Regions from separate parts of the Sporosarcina sp. YIM B06819 genome, predicted to be linked through region 2. Evidence: riboswitches for the same ligand, from Rfam matches in the RefSeq annotation. Region 2 holds a riboswitch; the other holds the start of a gene.
The links. Region 2 has a riboswitch for FMN ahead of ribD (bifunctional diaminohydroxyphosphoribosylaminopyrimidine deaminase/5-amino-6-(5-phosphoribosylamino)uracil reductase RibD). Riboswitches for the same ligand answer to the same signal wherever they lie in the genome.
Positions count from the first base shown of each region.

Region 1 (8,126 bases), on a different contig from region 2:
TTTACAGACGAATTAACTGGTTTTAGTTTATTTACCCTTCAACAGACGAAAACAAACGTTCGCTCGTAACTTTTTATAAGATATTTTTAACTGCTGTCCCCCCCCGTCCGTGCACCTAAAATGAGACGAAGTTGAAAATAAGACAGCGATGCAAATTCAGCTTTCAATAAGCGAAGCCTACGCGTCTCCAGTTCGTCCACTTTTGCAACAACAGCCTCTACATCGGCCTCTGCAACAAACTGCGTTAGTGGAAATTGCGGATCATTAATCGACAGTTCGACAAAATGATCTTCAATCGTACTCAACTTCAAATTTCGAGCCGCCGCAATGTCCTCAATTGACATTCCACGATCGAAAAGCAGTTTGGTCTTACTAGAAGAATCGGTCAAATAAGTCGTCACTTTAACGTTGTCAGCTATTTTGCGTAAAAAAGACAAATCAGAAGATTGTTCAATAACGGCCAGCATTCTATGTAAACCTTCTATAAATAACAAACGGACAGCGAACGAGTTTAGTTTCAAATATTCCGCCAGCTGATCCCACGTCCACCCCGTTAAGCCGAAGCCACTTAGTCGATGGCTGACAATGATTTTTTGCTCGTTATCCATGCCACTGCGCTCTATGCATAGCCTAAGCTCTTCGGCAATGTAACGGGCGTATGCAGGATCACTAATAGGCTGATGATGCAATAGTGTTTTCACGAAGGACTGGCTATCATAATCTTTTTGAACAGGCATAAAAGCATGTTGTCCCTCTTTAAAATGCGACACTGTCTGTACGATAAGTGACAACCTCGCGAAAAAAAGATTTTCCCTCCCCCTATAATCCCAACCATTAAATGCATAAGCAGGTAAAGTCGCTACCAATTGACGACCCTGTTCTGTTATATTGACAAAAGAATCATCCCTAGTCGCAATAAAACCAGAATTCTTCAATAAGGTAGCCGCTTCATTAAATTGATCAACCGTTAATTTCGGTAAAATGCCAAAGAAAGCTTTTAAGCCATAATATTCGACATCCTGTAACGTCTGTCCCGAACGTTTGCCACGCAATAGATGAAAACCAGCATAAATCGTCCGCTCACCATCTAGCTTATGAATGATGCTTAATAGAATTAAAGAAAGATTCATGATGAATTCCTCCAATTAATAAATTCTTTTTGTTGAAAACTGTTGTTAATATCATTAGAATGGAATGTGAAGTAAATTGTTTGTACGGAGAAAAGAGGAGAGAAAGACTATGCCTAAATATACAATTGTTGATCAAGATACATGTATTGCATGTGGCGCTTGCGGAGCAGCAGCTCCAGACATTTACGATTACGATGACGAGGGAATTGCTTACGTTATTCTAGATGATAACATGGGTAATACGGAAGTTCCAGAAGAACTACTAGAAGATTTAGAAGATGCATTTGATGGTTGCCCGACCGATTCAATCAAAATTGCTGATGCGCCTTTTGATGGCGATGCGTTAAAATACGAGGACTAATTTAAATTTCATTCAGGAGGGGTTCCCCCTGCTGAATGAAATTTAAGCCTCCGGCAAATGGCAATTGCCACAGATTTTCTTGCACGTTGAAAGGCCGTCCTGAAATTATTCAGGACGGCCTTTCTTTATGTCTAAATTGTGACGCTATGATCCGGATTCAGCTCCAGCTGAATGAGGAGGAATGAAGTTCAATTCCTCCCTGATAAAGCCTTGGGCGGATGTCACGCCATTAATTGAGTTCGTTGTTTAGCAATCCATTTGTTCAAGCTCTTGAATAGCAATAGTGTGATGACCATGAGCATTACGCCTTTAATAAGGTTAAAAGGTAGAATCCCTAAAACGATAAATGTCGATAGCTCACTACCTGCCATCTCAGGGAAGTTCATGAAGTACGTATACATAGGTAGGAATACTGCATAATTCAAAACACTCATACCCAATGCCATCGCAGCTGTTCCTGCAATCAGTCCGGTAGCTAATCCTTTAGATGATTTGAATTTATTGTGGATGAAATAGACAGGCATGATGAATAAAACACCTGTTGTAAAGTTCGCAATTTCGCCCACTGGAACACCCGTTGGACTCCCTGACATGAACCAATGCATGACATTTTTAATCAGTTCGACCCCTATACCTGCAACGGGTCCCATTGTCATAATGGCTAATACCGCCGGGATTTCTCCGAAGTCGATTTTCAAAAATCCTGGTAATGCTGGCAGTGGGAAGTTGAATTGCATCAACACCGTACCAATGCTCCCAAGGATTGCAATGAGAATCATCTTGCGTAATTTCTTGTTATTCATTTGTTCCTCTCTCCTTTTGCGATTCACTTCAAAAGAGGAAAGGCCGTTCCGTCAATCGTTGTCTTCAAAAAATCCCCAAAGCTAATAAAGCCTTAGGGAGTTAAAAGGTATCGTTAAATAGAGGTGTAAAAAAGAAGAAAAACCTCTCTTTTAACCCGTACTTAAATAAGCACCCTTTTTGTGGACAACACAAAAAGACGGCCGCACCTTCACCTTCTCCCATCCAGACTATACTGTCGGCTCTGGAATCACACCAGAATCAGCTGTTAAGCTCGCGGGCTAAGAAGAGAAACTCTCCATTTCCGCCGGTCGGGAATTGCACCCTGCCCCGAAGATGAATCAATATTTTGTTACTACACTAGTATATACGGCAAAAAACGCTTTGTAAACTCATTTGTTTACAAAGCGTTTTTTTTGATTACTATTCAAAAAAGTACGTCGGATTTACACCTACTGGTTCTGGTAATACAGTTGTCAAATCGTAGCGTAAGAAGGTGTTTTGCATAACGTTTTCTAACTGTACGCGTTTTTTGAAGTTATTCGCCGTTAACATGAATCCTTCTATCATTTCATTCGCTGCACTTTGATCCATTGCGGATAAATCCAATGGCTCTGTAAACGTGATAATGACCACGCCTTCTCGTTCCTGTATAGCATACGTAATATTCTCCGGTATAAGCGCCTCAACGACGTCACTTTGCGCTTCCTTCATCGCTAGAAGTGCCTCCTCCGCCGTCAGTGCATCTCCTGTTTCATAGGGCGTCAGATAGAGTTGACCTGAAGGCATTACCGTCTTGTAATAAGGTTGTGGGCTGTTACTGGCAACAGGTTCCATCTCTACAAAGCCAAGTTCTGCCTCCGGGGTGTCAGCAGCATACTGTCTAAAAAGGGCTGCACTGTCTGGTTCCCCTTCTGGAAAATCAGCAGCAATTTGTTCTTTCGGAATCAAAAACGTCATAGGAACGACTGTATTCGCATCTACATCCAGCCTCATTTGTAACAGTTGAAATCCTTGTAATTCCTCTTGTAAGAGGACATGATTTTCTGGGAGCATCCTCGCCGTTGCTATATTGAAAGTTTCTGCGCTAGCCCCAGCATCTGCGGTTGCAACATCTGCTTGTTCCTCGCTATCCATCGAGGTCTCTGATTGTTTCATTTTCATCGAAGCAGGCTCAATCGCTTTGTCCATCGCGCTATCATTGTGCTGCAACATTGAAGGAATGACCAAGCTGAACATCAACAGTGCTGCTACCGCCACTAAGGCCGGCATCCATTTCTTTACGTTATTACGACGGGGGTGATGCAATCTTTCGTCTTGTTGTAGCCGCATCAATATGTCCGACTTCAGGCGCTCATCTCGTATATCCGGCATACTGCCAAGAAGGTTGTCAATCTTGCTGTCGTCCCATTTATTGTCGGTCATCTAGTTCCCCCCCTTCTGTCGAAAGAGCATTCAATTTCTTTTGCAGTGCTTTGATTGCCCTATGTTGTGTAGTCTTTACTTTACCTTCTGTCCAGCTAAGAATTTCGGCTGTTTCGGCTATGGACAGATCCTGGAAATACCGCATAGTGATAACCATTTTCTGATCTCCTGTACATGTATTCAGTGCCTGCAATAGCTCTTTCATCTCTTCGCTAAGTGTTACTAGTTCTTCCGGTAACACACCCGTTGACACAAGCTCACTTTTTTCCCAGTCGAATTTATCGAACAGGTGCTTTTTACGGACAGCGTTTTTTCTGAAATGGTCAATCGCAACATTTTTCGCAATGGAAAAAAGCCATGTCTTTTCAGAACTTTTCCCTTCAAAACCGCCGTATGCTCGCAATACCCTCACGTACACTTCATGCACGAGATCCTCAGCTTGATCACGATCTCTCGTCAAATAGATGAGAAACTTGAACACATCTTGATGGTATTGCTCATAGAGTCGGTGGAAAACGGAGTCGTCCATGAAATACCCCCGTTCTATACATTAGTCGTTGTTCGAACGAAATAGTTACAACTTTTTCAAAGGAAGTGTACATCTAAAGATGGTACCACTGTTTTGCCCATTGCTAGCTGTAATAACTCCGCTATGCGAATCAATAATATTTTTTGCAATCGCCAGACCTAAGCCCGTTCCGCCCTTGCCTCTTGTTCTTGCTTTATCCGCTTTATAAAAACGCTCAAAAATATACGGCAGATCTTCTTCCGGTATACCAACACCGGTATCCGTCACCGTCATTTCAATCGTATCTACATACTTCTCGATACGTAATGTAACATTCCCTCCATCAGGCGTATGACGAATCGCATTGTCGATTAAATTCGTAAACACTTGCTCAATCCGATCTTCATCGACATTTGAAACGATTTCCTCATCTTTAGGAAAATGAAATGACAACTCCACATTAGCATCACGTGCAACTTGCATGAATTTATTGACAATCCGATCAAGGAAGGGGATCATCAACACATCATCTTTGTAGAGTCGCATATGACCCGATTCCATCCTAGCCAAGTCAAGCAAATCTGTCACAAGTCTACCCATTCGTTTCGATTCGTCATGAATAATTTGCACCATCTCATTACGCTCTTCGTCATTGGTCGTAACGCCGTCTATAATCGCTTCACTGTACCCTTGAAGCATCGAGATAGGTGTCCGCAGTTCATGCGACACATTGGCAATGAAATCCGAACGGAGCTTATCAAGCTTATGCTGATCCGTCATATCACGGAGGACCGCAACCGCGCCCCGAATATCGCTACCACTATATAGAGGACTAATGGAAACAGCATAAAAACGTCCCCCTAGCTCCAATTCGTCCTCTACTTCTTCAGCAAATGTAATCACATGATCAAGCATATGAAATATTTCTGGAGGAATCGTGTTTTTCTCTTCTTGTTCCCCATTTTTAAAGTACCAGTTCTGCAATAAACGTTCTGCCTGTGGGTTACTTAATAAAATCGTGTAATCGCGATTAAAGGTAATAACCACATCCGTCATAGACGTTAAAATACTTGAAAGTTGTTCCTTTTCCTGATTAATCAATTCTACATGATACTTAAGCTGCCGCCCCATCTGATTAAATGCGGTTGCAAGCTGACCAATTTCGTCATTTTGCACAGCAGGCAATTGCGTATCAAAATTCCCTTTCGATAGTTCAAACGCAGCCTGCCTCATGCCCCTTAAAGGTGAGGTAATTCTTGTCGATAAGAAAAAAGCAAAAACGGTTGTTAAAATAAAGGCAATAAACGCAGACAAGAATACGATATTTGTTGTTTCCTTCGTCGCCCTATGGACAGCTTCCAAACTTTGATAGATAATTACCGAACCAGCCATTTTTTGTTCCACTTCAAATGGATAGGCGAGTACAAGATATTGTTCCATGACGCCATCTTTCGTAATAGAAGGGAGAATCATTTCTTTCACGACTTGTTTGTCTACCCGGTTGGTCGATGAAAATATAGCATCGGATAGGATTTTATTTTCAATTTTCTCCTTGTTCAATCCTTGTTGGAAAGAGTACATAATCTTCCCTTCGGAATCCACAATCATAGCGTCCGCTTCATCCCCAAGGATATCTTCGATAATAAGTTGCATAGAAGACTCACTGTCATGATCCACAACAATTTTCCCAATCGTCGTCGCATCCCTATTCAAAGAAACTTCAGCTTGTTGGGTATGAAAATTATCCAGAAACTCAAGTAGTAACGCGGTCACAATAAACAAGACAAAGGAAACGAGAAGCAATATGGTTGCCCATAGCTTCCCGACGATTGAATTCCATATTCTATTCATGAGGAACCTCAAACTTATAACCAACTCCCCAAACGGTAACAATCATTTTGGCTGCCTGTTCGGAAACACGGCTTAGCTTTTCGCGAAGTCGTTTGACATGCGTATCGACTGTACGAAGATCCCCAAAAAATTCATAATGCCAGACTTCTTTTAGCAACTGCTCCCGATCGAATACTTTATCTGGTGATTTCGCCAGGAAATAAAGCAATTCGTATTCTTTTGGTGTCAGATTCACTTCATTGCCATCAGCCATGACACGATGCGCATCGTTGTCTATGGTTAGCTGTGGAAAGACAACAAGGTCCTTTGATGACGATGCTGAAGTAGTACCTTGAAACGTCACAGACCTTCTGAGAATTGCTTTAACCCGTAGAACCACCTCACGTGGACTGAATGGTTTTACTATGTAGTCATCGGCACCCGATTCGAATCCAGTTACACGATCAGCTTCCTCGCCTTTTGCTGTTAGCATGATAACCGGTGTCAAGATTTTCTTTTCCCGTAGTTCTTGCAAAACTTCAAAGCCGTCTTTTTCAGGCATCATTAAATCAAGTAAGATACAGTCATAATGTGACGTCAATGCTTTTTCAAGCGCTTCTGCCCCATCCACTGCTTCTTCAATTTCGTATCCTTCACGCGTAAGATACATATTTAACAGACGACGAATCCGCTCTTCGTCATCTACCACTAATAATGTCACTTTTTCTTCCACAACTCATTACCCCTTTCAACATACATCTATGTCCATTGTACAAGTCACCCTATAAAAAAGAAACCACAAAGCATAATCCTACTAATCAATTACGCCTCGGCGTAGTTGATTCCAGATTTTTCGAGCTTGGGGCCTACAGGGAGGAATCGAACAGTGAAGGGTTCGATTTGCCGTATTTCTGCGTTCTTTGCAGAAATTAAGGCACTTTTAAGACGTCGCGTACTTAGACTGCCTTCTTAAGCACCCCAAAAAATCTGTGACATCCGCCGTAGGCTTTGACTGATTTCAGTCAAAAAAGACTGCACGGCGTCTAGTAAACAACCGTGCAGTCTTCGATCAGTAGGTTAAGCGTATGAATGCAATCCTGCAATGATTAAGTTCACGGCGATCAAGTTAAACATAATAATGATGAAACCGATAACCGCAAGCCATGCTGATTTCTCGCCTTCCCAACCGCGTGATAGACGCACGTGAAGGAATGCAGCGTAAAATAACCAAGTAATAAGCGCCCAAACTTCCTTCGGATCCCATCCCCAAAATCTGGACCACGCTTCATGTGCCCAGATCATTGCGAAGACAAGTGCTCCAAGTGAAAAGACTGGAAAACCAATGATAACAGCACGATAGCCAATTTCGTCCATTAGTTGAGAATTCGCCTTTTTAGCAAAAGGCTGGAACAATGCTGCAATTGGACGCCTGAAAATGAGCCTAAGAATTACGTACAGAACAATTCCCGTTGCAACCGACCAAACAAATGACGTTAGCGTCTTCGCATTGACAATGGCTGGCATTTCTGCCCATGGCGTCATAGCATCTGGCGTCAATGATTCATATTGATGCATACCGAAAAGTGGTGGATAGTTATACACCATCTTGGCAGGCATTTCATTTTTATCAATATATGTGAATTGCGCTTCGTAACCTGTTAGTTTAAATGTTGATGAGGAAACTACGAAACCGATGACAAGAATAAGTGTAAACATAACTACTTCTAGCCAGAAACGTTGTTTTGATTTTTTTGTCAAATCCACATTTTTCAATAAGAAAATAAGTCCCGCAACCGCACTAATTGCCAAAATCGATTCACCAAGGGCTGCTGTAATCACGTGAATCGTCAACCAGTAACTTTGGAGCGCCGGGATGAGCGGTGTAATCTCCTTTGGGAACATACTTGCATAGGCAATGATAATAACCGCAATCGGCAATGCAAACAATCCGAGTGAAGGTGTCCGGTAAAGGAAGAACAACAGAATGAATGCCCCAACAAGCATCATGCCAAATGCAGTTGTAAATTCAAACATATTACTAACTGGTGCATGGCCAGAAGCCATCCAGCGT
Region 1 covers NZ_JAWLIQ010000020.1:64,171-72,296, reverse strand. Annotated here, with positions in the region: gene R2B72_RS13985 (helix-turn-helix domain-containing protein) at 87-1,130, opposite strand; gene R2B72_RS13980 (ferredoxin) at 1,240-1,491, shown strand; gene R2B72_RS13975 (ECF transporter S component) at 1,713-2,294, opposite strand; FMN riboswitch at 2,502-2,634, opposite strand; gene R2B72_RS13970 (hypothetical protein) at 2,716-3,717, opposite strand; gene sigX (RNA polymerase sigma factor SigX) at 3,704-4,246, opposite strand; gene R2B72_RS13960 (ATP-binding protein) at 4,292-6,076, opposite strand; gene R2B72_RS13955 (response regulator transcription factor) at 6,069-6,788, opposite strand; gene ccsB (c-type cytochrome biogenesis protein CcsB) at 7,133-8,126, opposite strand, start outside.
Region 1: it holds a riboswitch for FMN, as region 2 does, so the genes downstream of both, R2B72_RS13975 (ECF transporter S component) here and ribD (bifunctional diaminohydroxyphosphoribosylaminopyrimidine deaminase/5-amino-6-(5-phosphoribosylamino)uracil reductase RibD) in region 2, are expected to answer to the same signal.

Region 2 (8,126 bases):
GGCGTTTAGTGCACTTGATCCATTAATTCGAAAAGATATGCAAGATGAATTGTTGCAACTTCATAATGATATGGGCAAAACGATTATCTTCATTACCCATGACTTGGATGAGGCATTGCGTATAGGCGATCGGATTGCGCTGATGAAGGACGGAGAAATCGTTCAGATTGGGACACCTGAAGAAATCTTGATGAGCCCATCCAATGAATATGTGGAACGTTTCGTTGAAGATGTAGATTTGTCGAAGGTCTTGACGGCAGGTCACATTATGAAAAAAGCGGATACAGTTCAAGTTGATCGGGGAGCACGGGTTGCGCTGCGACTGATGAAACGTCTTGGGATTTCATCCATTTATGTGGTGGACAAAGGGAATCGGCTATTAGGCGCAGTAACTGCACAGGATGCTGTAGCTGCGGCTGAATCAGGTAAAACACTGCATGAAGTTCTCATTTGTGATTTACCGATGATGTCTGCAGATACATTGCTGATAGATTTATTTGATATCGTTTCCACAGCAGTGATACCTGTTGCAGTGGTCAATGAAGATAACAAGCTACAAGGAATTATTATTCGTGGTGCACTGATTGGTGCATTGGCGGGCGACAATCAGTTTATAAATAATGATGGTGTCGTTGATTCCGTCGAAAAAACTGACTTGGAGGTGGAGTCAAATGAATAACTTACCTCGTCTACCGTTCGCGGATTGGATTGATAATGGGGTCGACTGGCTTGTGACTACATTTGGCACTGTATTTGATGGTATTTCAGATGTACTTGCGGGGATTGTTGAAGGGTCAGTGGAAGGACTAAATATGGTGCCATCTATTCTGCTTGCCGTTCTATTCTCCTTGCTAGCGTGGTTGATCTCCACGCGGCGGATTGCATTGATGTCGCTAATTGGTTTATTGTTCATCGATTATTTAGGCTATTGGTATCCGATGTTGCAGATGTTAGCATTGGTCGTTACTTCGGTCACGATAGCGATTGTGATTGGCATTCCGCTGGGTATTTGGGGCTCACAGCAAGCACGAGCGCGTAAAATCATTAATCCTATTCTGGATCTTATGCAGACGATGCCTGCATTTGTGTATTTGCTACCAGCGATTTTCTTCTTCAATATTGGGGTTGTTCCGGGAGTGGTTGCATCGGTTATATTCTCGATGCCACCAACGATTCGCTTGACGATGCTTGGCATTGAGCAAGTTCCGAAAGATTTAATTGAAGCAACAGAAGCATTTGGTTCGACGACATGGCAGCGATTAATGAAAGTCCAAATTCCGCTAGCCAAACCGACCATTATGGCGGGTGTCAATCAAAGCATAATGTTGTCATTATCTATGGTTGTTATTGCTTCCATGGTTGGGGCACCGGGCCTTGGTGAAGAAGTATACAGGGCTGTTACACAATTAAAAACGGGTGTTGGGTTTGAAGCGGGTCTAGCGATTGTGATCGTGGCCATTATTTTGGACCGAGTGACACAGCAAGCTGGCAAGAAAAAACAAGGGGGAACTTCATTATGAAACTGACGAAAAAAGTAGTTGGACTTGGGGCAGTAGCTCTATTAGCACTTGGACTTGTAGCATGTGGCAATGATGATGGAAAAGCAGGGACGGATTCAACAAAATCTGTCGGCGAGTCACTGAACTATAAAATTACAGGAATTGATCCAGGCGCAGGTATTATGGAAGCAACTGAAAAAGTGATTGTAGAGTATGGCTTGGATGAATACGACTTGGTAACAGGTTCAAGTGCAGCGATGACGGCAGCTTTGAAAAAAGCCTACGATAAAGAAGCGCCAATTGTGGTAACAGGCTGGACGCCACATTGGAAATTTGCCCAATACGATTTGAAATATCTTGAAGATCCGAAAGGTGTGTACGGCGGAGAAGAACAAATTCGTACAATTGGTAGACTTGGACTGGCTGAGGATTTACCAGAAGCATACCAAATTCTATCCCAATTCAACTGGACAGAAGCCGATATGGGTGAAGTGATGATTGCTATTCAAGAAGGCGAAAAAGAAGCGGTTGCTGCGCAAAACTGGATTGATGCCAATGCAGATAAAGTAGCCGAGTGGACCGCGGGAGTAAACAAAGTAGATGGCGACAAAATCAAACTAGCTTATGTGGCATGGGATAGTGAAATTGCTAGCCATAATGTGATGAAATTAGTATTGGAAGAAATGGGTTATAACGTATCATTGACGCAAGTTGAAGCGGGTCCTTTATGGACTGCAGTTGCAGATGGCAGTGCAGATGCATCACTTGCGGCATGGTTACCATTGACGCATAAAACATATGCCGATAAATTTGAAGGCAAATTCGAAGAACTTGGCATTAACATGGAAGGCGTCAAAGTCGGTCTTGTCGTGCCACAGTATATGGACATTGACTCGATTGAAGATTTGAAGAACTAGGTTAGAAACCTAGTAAAGACTTAGCTCCGTTCAATCGGAACTAAGTCTTTTTTGCTTAAATTGAAGTGGTGTGTTAATTTAACAGTAGTACGTTTTAGAAAAACTCTTCGGGGCAAGGTGAAATTCCTTACCGGCGGTGATCGAGCAATCGCTCGTTAGTCCGTGACCCGACCTTCCTTTTTGGAAGGCGGTGGAGCTGGTGAAAATCCGGCACCGACAGTTAAAGTCTGGATGGGAGAAGCTGTTTGACTATACGTATGATGCTTATTTAGCTCTGCCCTTTCATAACTATTGAAAGGGGGAATGCTGATGGAACCTCAACATTATATGAGAATTGCTCTTGATCTGGCGCGCAGTGCACAAGGACAAACTTCGCCGAATCCACTTGTCGGTGCTGTTTGTGTAAAAGATGGCCAGATTATCGGAACAGGTGCGCACTTAAAAGCGGGAACTCCACACGCTGAAGTGCATGCTTTGATGATGGCTGGTGTAGAGTCCTATGGTGCAGATCTTTATGTAACACTGGAACCGTGTGCCCATACAGGGAAAACACCTCCGTGCACAGATCTCATTATTACGAGCGGTATTCGCCGTGTTTTCGTCGCGTCCATCGATCCGAATCCTTCCGTCAATGGAACGGGAATCGGGCTTCTTAAAGCTGCCGGAATTGAAGTTGTCACCGGTATTTTACAGGAAGAGGCAGAGCAGTTGAACCGAGCATTTTTTCATTTTATAAAATACGGAAAGCCGTATGTCACCTTGAAAGCCGCCGCAACTCTCGACGGTCGTCTTTCAACGCAGACTGGGGACAGCAAATGGATTACTTCGGATGCAGCAAGAACCGATGTCCATTACCTCCGCCATACCCATGACGCAATTTTGGTCGGCGTACAAACCGTACTTCACGATAACCCTTTCCTCACCACCCGTTTGCCCCATGGTGGAAAGAATCCAATTCGAATTATTGTAGATCGGCATCTAAGGACGCCAACAACAGCAAATATCGTTACTGATGGTGCTGCAGCAACAATTATTTTTACACTCGATTCTCCAAAGTCGAGAACTGTCTTTTTTGAACACCCTTTTGTTTCCATTGAAAGGATTTCAGCAGATGTACCTTTTTTGGATGAAGTATTAAAACGTCTGGCGAGTAAAGGCATTATGACGTTGTTCGTCGAAGGTGGCAGCCGTGTTCATTCCAGTTTCATCAATGAAGGTCTAGCAGATGAATTGTATTTGTATATGGCTCCGAAACTGATTGGCAACGGTGCTTCTTTGTTTATGGACGACACACGGAACCTAATGGGGGAAAGTGAATCCCTCCGTTTTTTAGATGTGCGACAAATTGGGGATGATATCCGATTGCACGCCAGGTTCGTGAAGGAGGATTGACAAAAGTTGTTTACTGGAATTATTGAAGAAATCGGCACGATTTCAGCGGTAAAGTCATCACCGAATTCATTGCAACTATCAATTCGTTGTAGCAAAGTGCTCAGTGATGTAAAAAAAGGGGATAGCCTCGCAGTAAATGGTGTTTGTTTGACGGTATCAGACTTCTCAAGCAACCAATTTACAGCAGATGTCATGCCGGAGACTGTAAAAGCAACAACACTTCAAGCTTTGCGCACGGGAAGTCTAGTTAATTTAGAGCGTGCGATGGCGGCGAATGGTCGTTTTGGTGGTCATTTCGTCAGTGGACATGTGGATGGCACAGGTGAAATTGTTTCGATTAGACAAAAAGAAAATGCGATTTATATGGAGATTAGCGTTGCAGCTGACTTGTTAACGTATTTTATCCCGAAAGGTTCAGTAACCGTAGATGGAACGTCACTGACTGTCTTTGAAGTGAGGCAAAAAAGTTTTATCATCTCACTTATCCCGGTCACGCAAGAGGACTCAATCGTTGGCAGAAAACGGGCCGGGGATCGAGTAAACGTAGAATGCGATATGCTCGCAAAATATATGGAACGGCTAATGACTATAAACAAAGGGAATCCAACTGGCGGTTTAACAATGGATACTCTTGCTGCAAGTGGATTCCTTAGTTAAGGGGGCAAAGTAGATGTATACCACTGTAGAAAAAGCAGTCGACGAACTGAAAAAAGGAAAAGCAATTATTGTTGTTGATGATGAAGACCGGGAAAATGAAGGAGACTTTGTTGCACTTGGTGAATTTGCTACACCTGAAATGATTAACTTCATGGCAACGGAAGGCCGAGGACTAATCTGTGTACCGATAGATGAGGAAAAAGCGAAACAACTCGAACTTGGGCTTATGACAGAAAATAACAGTGATGCGCACGGGACTGCGTTCACAATTAGTGTTGATCATTCGCAATGTCATACTGGAATTTCTGCATTCGAACGTTCAGAAACCGTTTTGAAGATGCTGGGAAATGGCGCGAAACCATCTGACTTTAGAAGACCAGGACATATATTTCCGTTGATTGCGAAGCCAGGCGGTGTTTTGAAGCGGGCGGGTCATACGGAAGCGGCAGTAGACCTTGCGATACTTGCGGAAGTAGAACCAGTCGGCGTCATATGTGAAATTATGAATGCCGATGGAACGATGGCCAGAGGAGCACAGCTGAAAGAGATAGCAGATCGATTTGACCTTGTCATATTAACGATACAGGAACTAATTGCTTATCGTAGGGAAAATGAGAAATTGATTGAGCGTATCGTTGATGTTCAGCTGCCAACGGATTTTGGTCAATTTAAAGCCGTCACATATGTGGAAACAGTCACTGGACGTGAGCATATGGCCTTAGTAAAAGGAGATATTGAGAACGTTGAAAATGTTCTTGTTAGGGTTCACTCGGAATGTTTAACAGGTGACGTCTTTGGCTCGTGTCGCTGTGATTGTGGTCCGCAACTTCAAGCTGCACTTGCGCAGATTGAAAAAGCTGGAAGGGGTGTCCTGCTTTATATGCGGCAGGAGGGACGAGGGATTGGTCTTGTTAATAAAATGAAGGCATACAAGCTACAGGAAGAAGGCTTTGACACGGTTGAAGCCAATGAGAAATTAGGATTTTTCGATGATCTTCGGGATTATGGTATTGGTGCACAAATACTACGAGATCTTGGCTTAACATCTATTCATCTACTGACAAACAACCCACGTAAAATTGCTGGACTAGCAGGGCATGGGTTAGAAATAACAGAGCGTATTCAAATAGAACTGCCTGTTAAAGTAGAGAATAAATCGTATATGGAAACAAAGAAAAATAAAATGGGACACTTATTAAATAGCTAAGGGGGAATAATAATGGGTACAATTTATGAAGGACATTTAGTCGGAACGGGACTTAAAGTAGGGATTGTCGTTGCAAGATTTAATGAATTTATCACGGGAAAATTACTGGGTGGCGCACAAGATGCATTGCGCCGCCATGGGGTAGCTGAAAGTGATATGGCAGTTGCATGGGTGCCAGGTGCTTATGAAATTCCACTTGTTGCGAAGAAAATGGCTGCTTCGGGTAAATATGATGCGGTTATTACACTTGGGACTGTGATTCGTGGCGCAACACCACATTTCGATTATGTGTGCAGTGAAGTAGCTAAAGGAGTTGCAAGCATCAATATGCAAGAAGGTATTCCTGTCATCTTTGGTGTCTTAACAACAGATACAATCGAGCAAGCAATTGAGCGTGCCGGAACGAAAGCGGGTAATAAAGGCTGGGATGCGGGAACGGCTGCTATTGAAATGGCGAATTTGTTGAAACAAATGTGAATAAATTCGGAACTGGCTCAGCTTCAATTAAAAGGCTGAGCCTTCCTTTTAATCTAATTTCCCTTACGGAAATTATAAGCTAAAGAGCGTGAACTTTTTGTGGGCTAAATGTGAACGATACGTGTCCGAAAATAGTTCTTCTGCTACATTGATGCGGTTTCAACCGCAGAATTGTCGCAAAAATCATTGGAAATCGTTATGATAAAGGTAGACGTACTAATATAGAAGGAGCGATTTTAATGACTAGTTTTCCTGAAAAAACATGTTCGATTGAACGACTAGTAACAATCCCGGAAGATGTTCAAAAAGTATTGAACGGCGAAAAGACAGCTACACGCCGCAATGGTGTTTATGCATACCCTGGAGAAATTATGGTGTTGGACGGCAAAGAGTTTAAAGTGGATGCACTTTATTCACAAACACTTGGTGAACTAACGGATGCACACGCACAGCAAGAGGGCTATGAGAATTTAGAAGCCTACAAGCAATCAATGATGTCAATGCATGCACATGCGAAAATGCCTTGGCTTCCAAAAATGAGTGTTTGGGTACATGAATTCAGTCCGGTAGAGAAGTAATTGCCAGATGAAACCGGAAATCTACGGAATAATTGTTTTTCTTCATGTGCTGAGTGCAGTCCTATCCATCGGTCCATTAACTCTTTTGATGCCAGTCATCAATCGATTATACGGCGTTGAGGCTAGCATCGAACAAGCATATTTATCCGTTATTAAGGTTGTCATTCGAATTGTCATGCACGCAGGACACGTCCTTGTTTTCACCGGCGTTTTGCTACTGATACTTGGACCCTATCCATGGACTTCATCATGGGTCATTCTAACACTTGCGATTTTACTCATTTCAGGTGTTTTCTTAGCAAAAGGTTTTACATTTGTGCTACGTCGGTTTCATAATCCAGACGCCGATAAAGATGATATTCTTAACCGGCTGATGAGAACTTCATGGATTTACCTTGGCCTGATGCTTATCATGCTATGGCTGATGGTACAGAAACCGATGTTTTGGTGAATGAATACTTGCGATACATAAAAAGAGACGTGCATCTTTGTTGATGCATGTCTTTTTTATTAATTGTGGTCTTTTAACGTTATCGGGTATTGATTCTTCCGGCCATAATGCCGGGCAAAAATTGGTCATCGTTGTCAGCTCCTTCATGTATGTTTTATTGTCTCCATTTGTGGGAATAATTATGTGTAGTCTGTTTGAATGTAAGCAGGTTCATGATAAAGTGATAAGGTAAGCTTAGAAATGAAAACGAAGGAGTGATGGGAAATGGCTGTTGATGTCTATTTTAATTTTAATGGGAATTGTCGTGAGGCAGTAGAATTTTACGCAGAGGTTTTTGAAACAGAAGCACCTAAAATTATGACTTTTGGGGAAGGACCACCCAACCCGGAGTATCCTCTGCCAGAAGAAGCGAAGAATTTAGTGATGCACACACGACTGAACATTAGTGGTAGTAATGTGATGTTTTCGGATACGTTTCCGGGATCGCCTTTTACACAAGGAAATAACATTACCCTTGCATTGGTTAGTAAAGACGAGAGTGAAATTAAATCTGTATTTAGTAAGTTAAAAGAAGGCGGCAAGGTAGGCATGGAGCTGCAGGAAACATTTTGGAGCAAATGCTATGGTCAAATAACGGACAAGTTTGGTATTGAATGGCAATTAAGTCTGGACAGTGGCGAAACATTCGGGTAATTTGAAGGATATGGTACCTTTCTTTTTTGGAGAAAGGGGGCATATCCTTTTTGTAAATACTTTTCTGGGGGAAAGGGAATGGAATTCACACCATACAAAGATGTGCATGAATTTGCGTTACAAGCCGAGCCAATTTTGGCCGAGAAGGAAGACGTCTACAGTCTCTTTTTTGGTGTCCTGCAAGCGATTAAAGCAGGACGCTATGATAATCCTTTCATGGCGACAATTGAGGAGGGGGGCCAGGTGTTGGCATTA
Region 2 covers NZ_JAWLIQ010000001.1:46,347-54,472, forward strand. Annotated here, with positions in the region: gene R2B72_RS00250 (glycine betaine/L-proline ABC transporter ATP-binding protein) at 1-679, shown strand, start outside; gene R2B72_RS00255 (proline/glycine betaine ABC transporter permease) at 672-1,520, shown strand; gene R2B72_RS00260 (glycine betaine ABC transporter substrate-binding protein) at 1,523-2,416, shown strand; FMN riboswitch at 2,516-2,663, shown strand; gene ribD (bifunctional diaminohydroxyphosphoribosylaminopyrimidine deaminase/5-amino-6-(5-phosphoribosylamino)uracil reductase RibD) at 2,726-3,808, shown strand; gene ribE (riboflavin synthase) at 3,815-4,465, shown strand; gene R2B72_RS00275 (bifunctional 3,4-dihydroxy-2-butanone-4-phosphate synthase/GTP cyclohydrolase II) at 4,479-5,672, shown strand; gene ribE (6,7-dimethyl-8-ribityllumazine synthase) at 5,685-6,149, shown strand; gene R2B72_RS00285 (ASCH domain-containing protein) at 6,389-6,727, shown strand; gene R2B72_RS00290 (DUF2269 family protein) at 6,735-7,178, shown strand; gene R2B72_RS00295 (VOC family protein) at 7,443-7,871, shown strand; gene R2B72_RS00300 (GNAT family N-acetyltransferase) at 7,950-8,126, shown strand, end outside.